One region of the Clostridium sp. Marseille-Q7071 genome, then DNA from elsewhere that is predicted to be linked to it. Evidence: riboswitches for the same ligand, from Rfam matches in the RefSeq annotation. Region 1 holds a riboswitch; the other holds the start of a gene.
The links. Region 1 has a riboswitch for cobalamin ahead of ACWPW7_RS19105 (ABC transporter substrate-binding protein). Riboswitches for the same ligand answer to the same signal wherever they lie in the genome.
Positions count from the first base shown of each region.

Region 2: another riboswitch for cobalamin. It lies ahead of hemA (glutamyl-tRNA reductase); the one in region 1 lies ahead of ACWPW7_RS19105 (ABC transporter substrate-binding protein).

Region 1 covers NZ_CBCOPR010000001.1:4,015,438-4,023,590, forward strand. The annotation lists gene ACWPW7_RS19085 (opine metallophore biosynthesis dehydrogenase) at 1-1,193, opposite strand, end outside; gene ACWPW7_RS19090 (nicotianamine synthase family protein) at 1,190-1,969, opposite strand; gene ACWPW7_RS19095 (ABC transporter ATP-binding protein) at 2,039-2,797, opposite strand; gene ACWPW7_RS19100 (FecCD family ABC transporter permease) at 2,797-3,858, opposite strand; gene ACWPW7_RS19105 (ABC transporter substrate-binding protein) at 3,862-4,998, opposite strand; cobalamin riboswitch at 5,299-5,487, opposite strand; gene ribH (6,7-dimethyl-8-ribityllumazine synthase) at 5,890-6,351, opposite strand; gene ACWPW7_RS19115 (bifunctional 3,4-dihydroxy-2-butanone-4-phosphate synthase/GTP cyclohydrolase II) at 6,418-7,617, opposite strand; gene ribE (riboflavin synthase) at 7,630-8,153, opposite strand, start outside.
Region 2 covers NZ_CBCOPR010000001.1:3,280,006-3,288,158, reverse strand. The annotation lists gene ACWPW7_RS15590 (energy-coupling factor ABC transporter substrate-binding protein) at 1-77, opposite strand, end outside; gene ACWPW7_RS15585 (energy-coupling factor ABC transporter permease) at 78-794, opposite strand; gene hemL (glutamate-1-semialdehyde 2,1-aminomutase) at 984-2,273, opposite strand; gene hemA (glutamyl-tRNA reductase) at 2,289-3,509, opposite strand; cobalamin riboswitch at 3,657-3,829, opposite strand; gene ACWPW7_RS15570 (metallophosphoesterase) at 4,509-5,351, shown strand; gene ACWPW7_RS15565 (PadR family transcriptional regulator) at 5,646-5,984, shown strand; gene ACWPW7_RS15560 (FtsW/RodA/SpoVE family cell cycle protein) at 5,984-7,261, shown strand; gene ACWPW7_RS15555 (PadR family transcriptional regulator) at 7,413-7,751, shown strand; gene ACWPW7_RS15550 (FtsW/RodA/SpoVE family cell cycle protein) at 7,751-8,153, shown strand, end outside.

The sequences.
Region 1 (8,153 bases):
AACACATATATTAGGTCTTTTGTATTTTTCATCTCTATATCTAGCATAGCCCCAATATTGTATAAAAGTTTAATCTTTCTATAGTCCTCGAAGGGCATTCTAGGTATATTCCATTTACCTAAGCTATCTTTGTAAATTTTAGGATAGGGAACCTTTGAAAACTCAAGATATTTGCCCTCTTTATCAGGAATAGAAAAAGGATCTATTAATATTGAAGAATATCTAACATAGAGTAAATACTCCTGTTTTATTTTACTGTATTGAGTAAAGCTATCTATATCATCTCTGGATATAGATTCTTCCATCACAGGATAATTATCATCATTTAAAAACTTAAGAAGATTCATAGGTTTAATTTTTAGATGACTATATACATTAGATATTTCTTTCCATAGAGAACACATGGTGGCAATAGTTTTCATTGTTATTGGTCCCTCAGGATATAGCTTGTACACATATTTATTTGTTTTATCATAATCAAATACTTGATTTAAACTAATATCATTAATCAAGAAAGCTGGATGCACAAATACAGTTATGTTCTTACTTTCTACTTCTAATGGTTCATCTAATATTTCATAAATAACTCCGATTTCTTTTAAAAAGCTTTTAAGAACTAGTATTTTAGAACTCTTTTTAAAAGTTGAACCTATATATATCTTTTTCTTCAAAGCTTTTGTTGTTATTTCTAATAAAGATTCCTTAGAAGTATACTTTGTAGCTCCAAAATAATTTGATAAACTAATTATTTCAATATCTCTTGCATACAATTTTAAATAATTAGAAACCAAGATGCTTGACCCAAATTCTGGTGACATTAAAATAATAGTTTTGATTTTTTTTAGTTTGTTAAAATCCACTTTTTCTAACACTTCTATATAACAGTCGCAAGGCACACACAATATAATAGTTTCCCAAATATCTTCTATGTTAGAATAATCTATATATAAGTTTTGTAATCTATAACTTCCTTCCATCATAGCTAATTCTTTTTTAGCTACATTTCCTTTTAATGTGAAATTGTTGTTTTTTAATTCTTCTACAAAACATATAGACTTACTACTATTTCTAATAACTATTCCAATTTCATCTGAAAATCCCTTAGATAAATTAATTATCATGTTAATTGCTACTGGTCCAGAACCTATTATTAGTGTGTTTTTTAAACTGTTACTCATATTTTTATTCATCATAAAGTTTTCTCCAAAACTACACTTTCATAAATATATTTATTATCTTTTATTATTGTTTTTTGGCAGTTCTTTATTTCTTTTATATCCAAAGGATAATTAAATATACTTTTTAATTTATTTCCATATCTCAAAATAACCTTTGTATCACCATCAATATTTTCTAATAAATATTTTGCCATATCTAATTTGGGTTCAACTAAAGAAGCTATTATAATATGGCTAAAACTATTTAAATCAAAATTACTTATATCTTCTGATGAAAATGATATATTTTTAATGCCATACTTATCAGATAACTTCTCTGATAGCTCAAGTGCTTCATTATCCACATCTAAACAAACTACTTCAGAATTAACTTCATCATTTATAGTGAATGCTGTTATAGGCATAGCCCCAGAACCTATAAATAAAATTTTTGATTTATTATTTATATCAAATTCTAATATTTCATTTTCTACTGCAAACCTTAGTTCATCAGAATACTTAAATGAATCTAAGTTATTATTTAATATGCTGCGAGCTTGACATTTTTCAACCCATCCTAAAGCCTTTGAATTAGCCTCTCTCACTTCTTTCACTAAAGTATCATAGTCTTCTTTTGATACATATTTGCTCCATTTTAAATTGTTAGAACTATCTAATATAAAATCGCATACGTAATCAAGCTTATCTTTCAAAACTATAAAACATTCACTATGTTCCTTACATAAACTCATAATTTCATTAATATCCACGTTTATTAATTTTAAATCTAATAAAAATTTATGTTTTTCCATATACATTAACCTCTCAACCTCTTTATACTTTTAATATTCAAACATTAATAAAATAATGTTATATCAATACTAACTGCAATTAATTGGTGTCACACTAAGATAACCTTTCTTTGTACAACAAACCTCTACTTCTACTTTATATACCTCTTTTAATAGTAATGGATCTAACACTTCTTCCGGCTTTCCTTCTTTAGCCACATATCCTTCGCTAAGTAGTATAAACTTATCACTGTATCTTGTAGATAACGCTAAATCATGGATTACTATAATAGTAATAGCATTGTTTTCTGTGGTGTATTCTCTTGCTAGATCTAAAACCTGTAATTGATGCCTTATATCTAACGCACTGGTTGGTTCATCTAATAGTAATATCTTTGGCTTTGAAACTAAAGCTTGTGCCATAATCACAAGTTGTTTTTCTCCACCACTTAAACTAGAAAACTTATTATAGCTTAGATGACTTAAATTTATTTTCTTTAATATTTTATTTGTTTCTTCTAGCTTATCTTTAGAAATCTTCCATCTTAGATCCTTCATATGTCCAAGCAATACCATTTCAAATACAGTTAAATTAGAGTTACTATTACTCATCTGTGGAACATAGGCCATTTTCTCTATAGGAATTTTTTCCTTTGGATTTCTGTCCATATGTATGGTTCCTTCATAATTGATCATTTTTGACATAGCCTTTATAAATGTAGTCTTTCCTGTACCATTTGGGCCGATAATAGAAGTTATTTCTCCCTCGTGAAAGGTAGCGGTAATATCTTTTAGTACTTCTTTATTTTTAAACTTAACTGAAACTTTTTCTGCTGTAATAAAACTCATTATTCTGCTCCTTTCGATAGTAATAAAAATAATAAGAATGGTACACCAACGATAGATGTAACAATTCCTATTGGTATTAAGGCACCTGGCTTTATTATTTTAGATATTATAGAAGCAACAACCATAATAAGAGCGCCAAACATGGCAGAAACAGGAGATAAATATCTTTGATCTTCTCCAACTGATAATCTAGCAAAGTGAGGAGAAATCAATCCTATAAATCCAATAGGTCCTATAAAAGAAACTGCCCCAGTTGTTAGTAAGGTTGCGATTGTAAATACTTTTAGTTTTAGCTTGTCTACATCTATTCCAAGGCTTCTTGCTCTTTCTTCACCAGCAGATAATGCGGTTATTTTCCACACTACTGTTGTGGTTAATAAAAGGCATATAATAAAAATTGACATTGTAACAAAAACACCAACCCAAGTAGATTTTAGTAAACTTCCAAACATCCAAAATACAATTTGTTGAGATACTTCTGGTGCAGACATATATTGAACTAAGGATTGCAGTGCCTGAAATAAAAAGTGAATAACAATCCCTGTTAATATCATTGTTATAGATTTCATCCCTTTATTTTTTCCTATAAAGTAAATACACATACTAGATATAAATGAAAATAAAAATGCCATCAGCGGTATAGAAAGCCAACCTATATTTCCAATAGTAAACCCTGTTAAAATAGCAAGTGAAGCTCCAAACCCTGCTGCTGAAGAAATGCCAAGAGTATATGGACTTGCTAAAGGATTATTAAGTATTGTCTGCATATGAGACCCTGCAAGACCTAATGAAGCTCCAACAAATACACATGTGAGGGTCATTGGCAGTCTTATAGACCACATCACAGCTGAATGTACACTTTTGTTCTTTGGTCCTTGTAACAATGTACTTATTACATCAGATAAGGACATACCAGATGGTCCAACAGCTAAATCTATGATACAAAATACAGCTAATAATGAAATTACAATAACAAATAAAAGAAGTCTTTTTTGATTGATATTTTTGTATATATGCTCTCCATTATTTAAATCTTCTAGTGCTTCTTTTTTATTTGTCATTATCTATTCCTCCTTTATCATAAAAGTACCCTCTGGTTTTACAGGTAAATACTTTGCATAGAACTCATTTAGGTTTGCTAATGGATCTACATCTGTAAACTTTTCTGGGTGAATAACTTTCGCAATATATTGAAGATATACGTAGTCATAAAGTGTTCTAAGTCCACTGTGGTCAACACCATATATTTCTTTATCCTTCACTGCATTTAAATTCTCCCAACCTGGTCTTTTCAAATACATATTCATTGTTTCTAAAGCTCTTTCTTTTTTAACATCAAATCCCATTTCAAATCTTTGTTTACCTTGATCTTTAGAATTGGTTTGTCCAGAAAAAATTATAAGCTGTGGATTGCTAGAAATAACATACTCAGGATTTAATGGTCCATAGTCTGTAATTTTTCCCTGTGCTATGTTGTTGCATTTTGCAGTTTTAAGTATATTTCCCCATAGAGAATCTCCATAAGAATTTCCATAGGTTTCTGGTCCTTGGCTTGCAAGCTCAAAATAAACAGATTTAAATTCACTTTCTGGTATTTCTTTTAACTTATTTTCAACATCTTCTGTCTGTTTTTTATAGTTTTCTATAAGTTCTTTTGCTCTTTCTTCTGTTCCAAGAAGCTTACCAAGTATTTCTGTGCTCTTTATATGTTTTTCTAAAGTAAATGAATTGTAATCAACTACTGCTATAGGTATTCCAAGATTTTTAATTGTGTTAATACCATCTCCTAATTTTTTTGCTTGATAAGGTGCAAGAATTACTAAATCTGGTTTGGCATCAATTAGCTTTTCCATACTGAAACTATCTAAATAAATTGAACCTGTATCTATACAGCCTTCTAAATTTGGAATTGCTTCTGCATATTTAGTCCACATTGCATTCATTAAATCTTTTGTTTCTCCTTTTGATATGGCAACGATTCTATCTAACTTAAAATCTCCAGATACAGCAAGATAATTTTCTATATAAAACCCTAAAAATATTTTTTCTGCTGGTTTTTCTAAAACAATTTTATCTCCGTTAATATCTTCTACCTCAATAACCTTACTTTCTGCAGACTCACTTTTCCCATCTCCTTGTGAGCAGCCCCCTAAACTTATAATCATTAATAAAGTTAATATAATACTAAATACTTTTTTCATAAGTATTCCTCCTAAATTAGTTCGGTAATTTGAAATTTTCCGATAATTGTAATGTGATTAAAACTATTTCTCAAATTTTTATCATTCTTATATAATTTTATGTGCATTTTAAAATGTATATTATTAATTGATAACGCACATTATTTGCATTATACAAACCTTTTTCTCTAAGAAAACCTTTCACCTCCTATAAAATAAATTATTTTTTCATAAATAATAGCCCTTTAACAACAGTTAAAGGGCTATTTATCCAAAAAAATATTTTTCAAACATTTATACCCCCCCATCGCTCGTAGAGTTATTAGTATACTAAAACAGGCAGGTCTTCTGGCTTAAGCATCAACATTCCTGCAGCCTTCCCAGTTTCCCAGTGGCGCAATTGCAGGAACTCATCTATTACAGTGGCGGGACCGCGTGGGATTCAAACCCACTTCCCTTTTAATTAATAGATATTAAAATATCTATCAAACCTATTTTCAATATATTCAATTTTCCAAAATCATTTTAGCACATTATGGTTACATTTAGCAAATACTTTTTAATATTCCATGATAAAGACCATACAATTTAGATTCTTAAGAGTCCAAATTGTATGGTTTTTTGTCTATTTAATTACATTTTTCACTTCAATGCTATAACGCAAAATTATGATAAGTAAAGTCTTTTAAAATTTTAGTTAATTTATTAAATCTGCTAGTAAATTCAATAATTGATATTGCTCATGAACCTAATTTCCACACTTCAATAAATAATTAAAATTCTTGGATATACTTTATATATAACTATTTTTTCTCTAACTTTATCACACACTCAAAATGTATTATAAAATATACTCTGAAATCCTCTTCCTTATGAAAACCTAATCAAATAGGTTGATTAACACTACTTAAACTAAATATTTTTAATCAAATTAACCATTTCAATTGCTGTACAAGCAGCATCATATCCTTTATTTCCAGCCTTTGTACCCGCTCTTTCAATAGCTTGTTCAATGTTATCTGTTGTAAGCACTCCAAAAATCGTAGGGATTCCTGTTGCTAACCCTATAGAAGCAATTCCTTTTGATACCTCTGCACACACATAGTCATAATGGGTAGTAGAACCTTTAATAACTGCTCCAAGACAAATAACTGCATCATATTTTCCAGATGACGCCATCTTTTGTGCCACTAATGGAATTTCAAAAGCTCCTGGAACCCATGCAAGGGTAATATCATCATCATTAACTCCATGACGTATTAATGCATCCTGAGCTCCCGATATTAATTTTGATACAATAAATTCATTGAATCTTGCTGCTACAACTCCTACTTTTATATTGCTTGCTACTACATTTCCTTCCAATTTTCTCATTTCTTTTCCTCCAATTATTCTTTATAATTTTCTTCCCTTAACCATGAATACTTTCGTCATATCACACTAATAAGTTGTCATATGTTCCATCTTTATTTGTTTAGTCATAAGGTAAAATCTATCATCTTTGTTAGGATTAATTTGAATAGGAACACGCTTTTTTATAGTAATACCGTAATCAGCTAGTCCTGTTATCTTTTTAGGATTATTTGTTAAAAGTAAAAGTTCTGTTGCTCCTAAATCATATAATATTTGAGCACTAATTCCATAGTCTCTTAAATCTTCTGGAAAACCAAGCTTAATATTAGCCTCTACCGTATCACACCCATGTTCTTGAAGTTCATAGGCCTTTAACTTATTGATAAGTCCTATTCCTCTTCCCTCTTGACGCATATACAGAATAATTCCTCTTCCTTCTTTTGCAATAGCTTTCATAGCAGTATCAAGTTGTTCACCGCAGTCACAGCGACGGGAGCCTAATATATCACCAGTTAAACATTCAGAATGGAGACGACATAAAACAGGTTCTCCATCAGCCACATCTCCCATTACTAAAGCTACATGCTCCTCTCCATTTAATGTGTTTTCATAACCATAAATAGTAAATTCGCCGTACTTGGTAGGTAGCTTTGCTTTTGCACTCTTCTTTATAACACTTTCTTCTTTTAATCGATAAGATACTAAATCTGCAATAGTTATCACCGTTAATTTATGTACTTTTGCAAATTCCAAGAGTTCTGTGGTACGCATCATCATTCCATCTTCTCTCATAATTTCGCAGCATAATCCACATTCTTTAAGTCCTGCAAGCTTTACCAAATCAACAGTTGCTTCCGTGTGTCCCCTTCTTTCAATTACGCCGCCATCTTTTGACTCTAAAGGAAACATATGACCAGGACGTCTAAAATCTTCCGGCTTAGCATCATCTTCTACCGCTTTTATAGCAGTAATGGATCTTTCATAAGCAGAAATCCCTGTAGTGGTATCTACATGGTCGATAGAAACAGTAAAAGCTGTAGAATGATTATCTGTATTATTGTTTACCATCTGCTCTAATCCAAGCTTCTTAGTTAACTTGGCACTCATAGGCATACATATTAATCCTTTTCCATAACATGCCATAAAATTTACATTTTCCTGTGTTGCAAATTCTGCTGCACATACTAAATCTCCTTCATTCTCTCTGTCAGGGTCATCGATAATTAGAACGATTTTTCCACTTCTGATATCTTCTATTGCTTCTTCTATTGTGTTTATTTTTTTCATAATATCATCCTCCTAAAAACCATGTTCGATTAAAAACTGTTCCGTAATCTTACTATTTTCTTCTGATTCCTTTGATTTTAAAAGCTTTTCAACATATTTTCCTACCATATCACATTCCAAATTTACCTTATCACCAATTTTCTTATAAGATAAAATAGTTTCTTTTTGCGTATGAGGTATAATTGATACTTTAAATCCCTCTTCATCTACACAGGCAATGGTCAGACTGATTCCATCTATTGCAATAGATCCCTTTTCCACAATATAGCAAAGCTGTTTTTTATCTGTGGTAATGGTGTACCAAACAGCATTGTCATCTTTTCTTATGTGCGATATGCATCCTATCCCATCAATATGTCCAGATACCATATGTCCTCCAAATCTTCCATTGGCAAGCATAGCTCTTTCTAGATTTACTTTTGAACCGCTTCCAATATTCCCAAGAGTGCTTCTGTTCATTGTTTCAGACATGACATCTGCAGTAAATCCATCCTTTGCCATATCAGTTACGGTAAGACATACTCCATTAACTGCAA
Region 2 (8,153 bases), 740 kb from region 1:
GTAGAACCATAGTAGGCAAGGGGAGCGATTACAAGAAAAATACAAATCAATACAAGTACAATATTTTTTCTTTTCATTTATACCATCTCCTCCAAAGCTAGTAGTTCATTCTTAGAATGTTTCTCAATAAATTCAAATATTAATACAGTAATAATACCTTCAATTATAGCTAATGGTAATTGAGTTATTGCAAAAATTGAAATGAATTTTGTGAAAGCATTTATAAAATTTCCTCCAGAGTGAGCAAGTCCCATCTGTACTGAAGTAATAACATAAGTGGATAAATCCCCTAAAACTGCTGCTAAAAAAATAGCTATTTTTTTATTTTTATTTTTAAATAATTTATATGTTAAAAATGCAACTATTGGTCCAATAATACCCATAGAAAATACATTTGCACCTAATGTTGTTAAACCACCATGAGCTAATAACAGAGCTTGAAATAGTAGCACTAGTGATGCTATTACCGTCATCGCAAAAGGTCCAAATAAAATTGCTCCAAGGGCAGTACCAGTAGCATGTGAACTACTTCCAGATACAGAAGGTAGTTTTAATGCAGATAAAACAAAGCAAAAGGCAGCGGTAAGTGCTAAAAGCATTTTTAAATCCTTATTATTATATGTTTTTTTATTAATTGCTCTAACCCCTAAGAAGAAGAATGGTGCGGATAAAATAAAGTAAACTATACACCAAAATGGACTTAGGAATCCTTCTGCAATATGCATTGCAAAAGCGCTATAAGGCATAACTATTGAAAGTATTAAACCTAGCAATAAAATATTTCTTTTTTTCATATTAAACCCTCCATCTTTTATAATAGCAATGCTTTAAAGATATTAGTTAGAATTTAATCTTAGTAAAAGATAAATATAATTACTTTAGTATATAATTATAAATTTAATAAGTTTTAAAGCACTGCTACAAATTGTAATAAAATAGATTAAAGGCCTTTAAAAATCTATATAAATCAATAGTTGATCAGACTATTGATTGGAATCAAAGCTTTTGAAAACATCTAAGAATTTGTCTATGTTTTCTTCAGTATGAGCTACTGATAAGAATAATGCCTCAAATTGAGATGGGGCAATATAGATACCATTTTTGAGCATATGCATATAAAATTTTGAAAATAATTTTGTATTACAAGTTTTAGCATCTTCATAGTTCTTTACTTCTTTTAAATCTGTAAAGAATATAGTCATCATAGCTCCACATCTATTTATAGTTATAGGAATATTTTTTTCACTAGCTATTTTAACCATTCCATCCTGAAGTTTTTTACCTAATTTTTCAAGATGTTCATAGTATTCTGGATGAGAATGTAGCTTTTGTACAGTTGCAAGTCCGGCAGCCATAACTATAGGATTTCCAGACATAGTTCCTGCTTGATAAACAGGTCCCATAGGTGAAAGATTTTCCATTATTTGCCTTTTGCCACCATAGGCGCCACAAGGAAGCCCACCACCCATTATTTTAGCGTAGGTAACTATATCAGGAGTTACATCATAAAGACTTTGAGCTCCTTTATAAGCAACCCTAAAACCACACATTACTTCATCAAATATTAATAAAGCACCATATTTTTTACATAGTGACTCCAATTCTTTCATAAATTCTTTAGTAGCTTTTATTACACCCATATTACCAGCGATAGGTTCTATAATAACACCAGCTATATCATCACCATATTTTTCAAAGATACTTTTTATGCTGTCAATATCATTGTAAGAAGCTATTAATGTATTTTTTATACTTTCTTGAGGTACACCAGCACTACCAGGAATACCTTCTGTCATTACTCCAGAACCAGCACTTACTAAAAATCCATCAAAATGTCCATGATAACATCCAGCAAATTTTATAATTTTATTCTTATTAGTGTATCCTCTTGCTAGTTTTACTGCACTCATAGTAGCCTCTGTACCAGAGTTAACCATTCTTATTAAATCTATATTATCTAAAGTTTCACATAAATGTTTTGCAAGTTGTAATTCTAAGTCTGTTGGTGCACCAAAGGCTATAGATTCTTCACAAGTTTGTTTTATTGCATTAATAACATTATTGTCATTGTGACCTAATATCATAGGGCCCCAAGCACCAATAAAATCAATATACTTGTTTCCATCTTCATCGAATATGTATGCACCATCACCTTTTTTTATCACAGGAGGCGTTATACCCATATCTTTTAAAGCTCTAACAGGACTATTAACTCCACCTGGTATGTATTTTTTTGATTCTTCAAAAATTTTAAAACTTCTTTCTGAATTCATTTTCTTCCTCCTTATTTAATTTATATCACAAAAGATTTTTTGTATTAATTTTAATGTTTCATCTCCATTACCTTTTAAGGTTTCCTCTTTTAAAACTTCAATGGCTCTATTTACATAAGCATTACTAGTACTTTTAATTAAAGTTTCAACTAATTTATCATTATCTTTTGTGTATTTTTTTTGAGTATAGGTTTTAAACCTGTTTTTATAAATGGAATTACCTTTATTTATCATATTAATGATATGAGGAGATAAGCCCCTAAGAGTTCTCCATTCATTATATTCTTCTATATACTTTTCAACTATATATCGATGATTATCCATTATAACTCTTCTTAATTTTTTATTTTCCTCATCAATTATATGAACTTTATCTATATCATATACTGTGACGTTTTTAAGTAGCTCTACATTTTTTTCAACATCCTTAGGAACTGCCAAATCAAATATTAATAGTTCTTTATCACTTGGAATTTCATCTTTAGTTATAATAGTATTAGGTGATGAAGTACAGCTTATTATTGTATCAACTAAATCATAATATTGCTTCCTACATTCCATAGAAATTATTTTTACTTTATCATTACAGGTTAATAATTCATCTTTTTTAATCTTTTCTACATTTCTTCCTACAATGTATATGTTATCGAAATTATTATCATTTCCTATTAAAGTTTTATAGCAAAGCTTTCCCATTACACCAAAGCCTATAATCATATAATTTCTTTTATTTCTTTTTATAGCTTCTTTCACAGCAATTGAAGATGCAGAAACAGGAATTTTATATAGGGTTGTAGCAGTTTTAAATTCCTTGCCGCAAGCTATGGCATTAGTAAAAAGTCTTTCTAAAATACCTTTTAAACTATTTGCTTTAACAGCAGCAAAATAAGCATCTTTAATCTGACCTAATATTTGATCTTCACCTAAAATTTTAGAATGAAAGCCACAACATAACTCCATTAAGTGTTTTATAGCAGCTTCACCTGTTGAGTGGAATATATATTTTTTATTATCTATATCCCAATTTAATATTGTAAAAATATTATTTATAATGTTTTCATCTACATTTTCAGAGGTAAAATAAACTTCTGTTCTATTACAAGTAGAAAGTATAACTACTTCATCACAAATTCCTCTTAATTTTAATAAGCTTTCTTCTAATACATTGCTAGCAATGCTAAAGCAACTTCGTGTTTCTATATCAACTTCTCTATTTAGCCCTATTAGTTGAATCATCCATTAATCATCTCCTAGCTTATGTACCTTTACCTAGTATATTTACACAAATATTACGCAAATAAAAAAACTCACAATAAGTGAGTTTGCATACTAAATCCTAATAGGTTATTTAAGTATCAACGCCACTTTCCTTCCCACCGAAGGCACAGCAAGTTGTTTATGGCAGGTCTCCTGACTCACGCATCAATCTCCTCTCACCTTCCCAAGCACAAGCTCAGTGGTCAAGATTCGTCTTCGTTACAGTAGCGGGGGCTGTAGTGGATTTTCACCACTTTCCCTATTATACTAATAATAGTACCATAAACTTAACATATTTCGTTGAGTTTAGTATATCACAAATACATTAAATTTTAAAGAATTTATTTTTAAAAAAATCTAGCTATTTAATTTTATCTTTAAATTATTGATGTATATAAAGCTATAGATAACTTTTTAATAAAGTTTTTAATTTGAGATTAAGCCAATTTCTTTAAAGATTGAGTAAAAATATTTTTTTCAAGCAGCATATCTATATATAATATAAGATGTACTACTCCTAAGTTTAATCTGTCTCTGAGAATAATTAACACTTATTGGTATGGCAACTAAAACTACTAAATTCAAAATTCACAGTTCACAATTCACGATTTCAGATATTTCTCAGTGGCAACTGAGAAATTTAGAATTGATTAACTGTAGCGGCGAACAGTGTTCGCCATATATTATTGAATAAATGTTAAACTATAAGACGTATTAAAAAGAACTGACGAACACCGTTCACATCTACAATAAAACACTAGCAATTGCATTGCTAATTAAAAGATCCATTAAAGAAATTATTTTAATCAAAAATAATTTCCACCTTAATTGTGCATTGTGCATTGTGCATTGTGAATTAAAATGCCATAGAGATATACATTAAATTTTAAGGTAGTTTATTTATAGAGTAATTTTAGAGGAAATTTTCATATATTGTTGAATAAATCTTGATAAAAGAATTTTAAGGAGAAAATAATTATGAAAACTTTAAAGAAGACAGTAGTAGTTGCTTTACTTATATTAATTTTCTTATACCTAGAAAATAATTCGATTGTTAAAAGTTATATAGAAATTGAACATAGCAAAATGGAAAATAATAACAAAATTAAAATAATACATTTATCTGATTTGCATTGTAAGAGCTTTGGTGAAAATCAAAAATATATTATAAATAAAATTAAAAAAGAGAAGCCAGATATTATAGCATTTACAGGTGATCTAATAGATAGTAGAAAATATGATGAGATACCTAGCTTAGAATTAATGAAAGAATTAGTTAAGATTTCACCAGTTTATTATGTAACTGGGAACCACGAATGGAGATACGGTAATGTAGATTATCTACAAAATAAATTAGAAGCTTTAGGAATAAAGGTTTTAAGAAATCATAAGGAGTTAATAAAGATAAATAATCAAAGTATAGAAATTATAGGAATAGAAGATCCGTTAAGTGGTTATGGACAAGATACTGAAGCCAATATTGTAGAAAATTATCTTATGCCTTTAATAAAAGAAGATAAGAATTTTAAACTGCTTTTAAGTCATAGGCCAGAAAAATTTAATATATATAGTAGTTTAAATATAGATTTAGCTTTAACTGGTCATGCACATGGAGGACAAATTAGACTCCCGCTAGTAGGTGGATTATTTGCTCCAATGCAAGGAATTTTCCCTAAATATACTAAAGGACTTTATAAAGAAAAGGATTCTTATATGATAGTAAATAGAGGGTTAGGTAATAGTTTATTTCCTCAACGCATATTTAATAGACCAGAAATTGTGGTTATAACATTAAAATCATCAGAAAGCAGAAATAATTAAGCAAACTAGGTACTATTTTTTATATACTAAAAATTAATATATAAAAAGCAATTTTAAAATTAAAAACTAGTAATAAAATTGCTAGTTTTTTAATGTAAGAAGTTATGGAAGCTTTAAGAAGAAATCAAGTATTGATTTTCTTCTTTTTTTAGGTGAAATTTTTCTTTCGATTATATGAAATTATAAAATCTTTATTTTAAGAAGGTGATATTTCACTTGACCACATGAAATATATGGTTTACCATATACATAGATTTACTATGCATAGTAAATCTATGTATTGGAGGTGGAATTATGAAAATTAGTAAAGAACTATTAAAAGGGAGCACGGTAATTTTAATTTTAAGTCTTTTAAAAGAAAAACCTATGTATGGTTATGAGATGATTAAGGAAATTGAAGAAAAGTCCAGTGGAATTTTTACTTTTAAAGAAGGTACCTTATATCCTATACTCCATAGTTTAGAGGGGGAAAATGCAGTTGAGGCTTATTGGGTTGAAAGTGATGAGGGAAGAAAAAGAAAATATTATAAGATTACTAAAGGTGGAATTAAACTTTTAAAAGAAAAAGAAGTGGAATGGAAAACCTTTAAAGGAGCAGTTGATAATCTTTTATACCAGGGGGTGTTGATGTAATGGATGGAGTTAACTCTTACTTAGAAGAAATTTGTAGTGTTATTAAATGTAAAGAAGTGCATGATGAAATAAAAGAAGAAATGAAAGGTCATATTGAAGAACTGTCCTTAGAATATATAGACAATGGATATGAAAAAGAAGAAGCCTACAAATTAGCTATAAGAGATATGGGAGATTCAGGAGAAATAGGTTTTAAGCTTAATAAGGTGTATGAGAAAAAAATAGAATATAAAACTTTGATTATTGCTATATTGTTAAGCTTATTCGGTCTTGGTTTTGAATTTATTTTAAATAATAAATTAAGTTTTTATAATCCTTCTCCAGTAAATCAAGTAATATATTTTATCATAGGAATAGGAGCATTTATAGGTATATATTATTTTGACTATAGAAAATTAGAGAAATATTCTTATTATATATTTATAGTTTCTGTAATCTTATCTTTTATTCAAGTAACATTAGGGGAATCAATGTGGGGAAGACCTAGCTTTAGAGTTATAAATTTTCGAATTGTAAATTTTGAAGTATTTATTTTGGTAGGATTTTTAATTTCTATTAGTGGAATTATTAAAGGCATTAATTTTAAAGAAAAAAAGCAAATACTCATTGCTATAGGAATTTTTATTCTAGGAAACTTTTCATTGTTTTATATAATGAATATAGTCAATAATCTTATTTTTACTGTTGCATTTATTATTTTACTTTTTCAAAACAGTCATAATAAATTTATACCTAGCGCTTTGGGGATAGGTACATTAGGAAGTATTATAGTACCAATCATAAGTCGTGAATATCGTAGAGCGAGGTTATTTGCATTTTTAAAATTCAAAAGTGATCCTTATGGTATGATGATTTCAAAAATATTATCATCTTCTCATATTATAGGGAAATTTGATACAAGTAAAATAGAGGGATTTGCTGGACATGGTACAGATCTTGTACTTACTGCAATAATATCTGCAATGGGGTGGATAGTAGCTTTAGCTATAATAGTATTAATTTTGACTTTTATAGTTATATTATTTAAAAATACTAAGATAATAAAAAATAGATATGGAAAAAATATAATGATAAGTATAACTACAGCATTTGGAATACAATTCGTCCTTAATATACTAATGTCAATGAATTTATCTCCAATTTTAATTGTTGCATTGCCTTTTATAGGGCACGGTGGATCATCTATGTTAAGCAATATGATAATGCTAGGCTTAATATCCAGTATATATTCAAGAAAAAATCTTAAAAATAGTTTTAATAATGTCATAAATTCATAGATTTATTGCATCATTAAAAAATTCTAAATAGATTCACAGATTAAAAAGTTATAGTATTAATAGTATATCTTATTAGAGCTTCTGGGATATTTATTTTATTGTATACATAGATTTACTATGCATTGTTAATCTATGTATTGGAGGTGGAACTATGAAAATAAGTAAAGAACTATTAAAAGGAAGTACAGTAATTTTAATTTTGAGTCTTTTAAAAGAAAAGTCTATGTATGGCTATGAGATGATTAAGGAAATTAAAGAAAAGTCCAGTGGAATTTTTACTTTTAAAGAAGGTACCTTATATCCTATACTCCATAGTTTAGAGGGGGAAAATGCAGTTGAAGCTTATTGGGTTGAAAGTGATGAGGGAAGAAAAAGAAAATATTATAGGATTACTAAAAGTGGAATTAAACTTTTAAAAGAAAAAGAAGTGGAATGGAAAACCTTTAAAGGAGCAGTTGATAATCTTTTATACCAGGGGGTGTTGATGTAATGGATGGAATTAGCTCTTATTTAGAAGAGGTTTGTAGTGTTATTAAATGTAAAGAAGTACATGAAGAAATAAAAGAAGAAATAAGAAATCATATTGAGGAATTAGCATTAGAATATATAGATAATGGATATAGTCCAGATGAAGCTTATAAATTAGCTATAAGGGATGTGGGAGATTCAGGAGAAATAGGTTTTAAGCTTAATAAGGTATATGAGAAAAAAATAGAATATAAAACTTTGATTATAGGAATCGTATTATCATTGTTTGGTATAGTAGTTAATTTTTTAATAACTAGCAATTTAATGCAGAGCTATGAAAATCAAACCGTTAAAAGTATAGTTTGTTTTCTACTTGGAATAGGAGTGTTTTTAGGCATATATTATTTTGATTATAGAAAGCTAG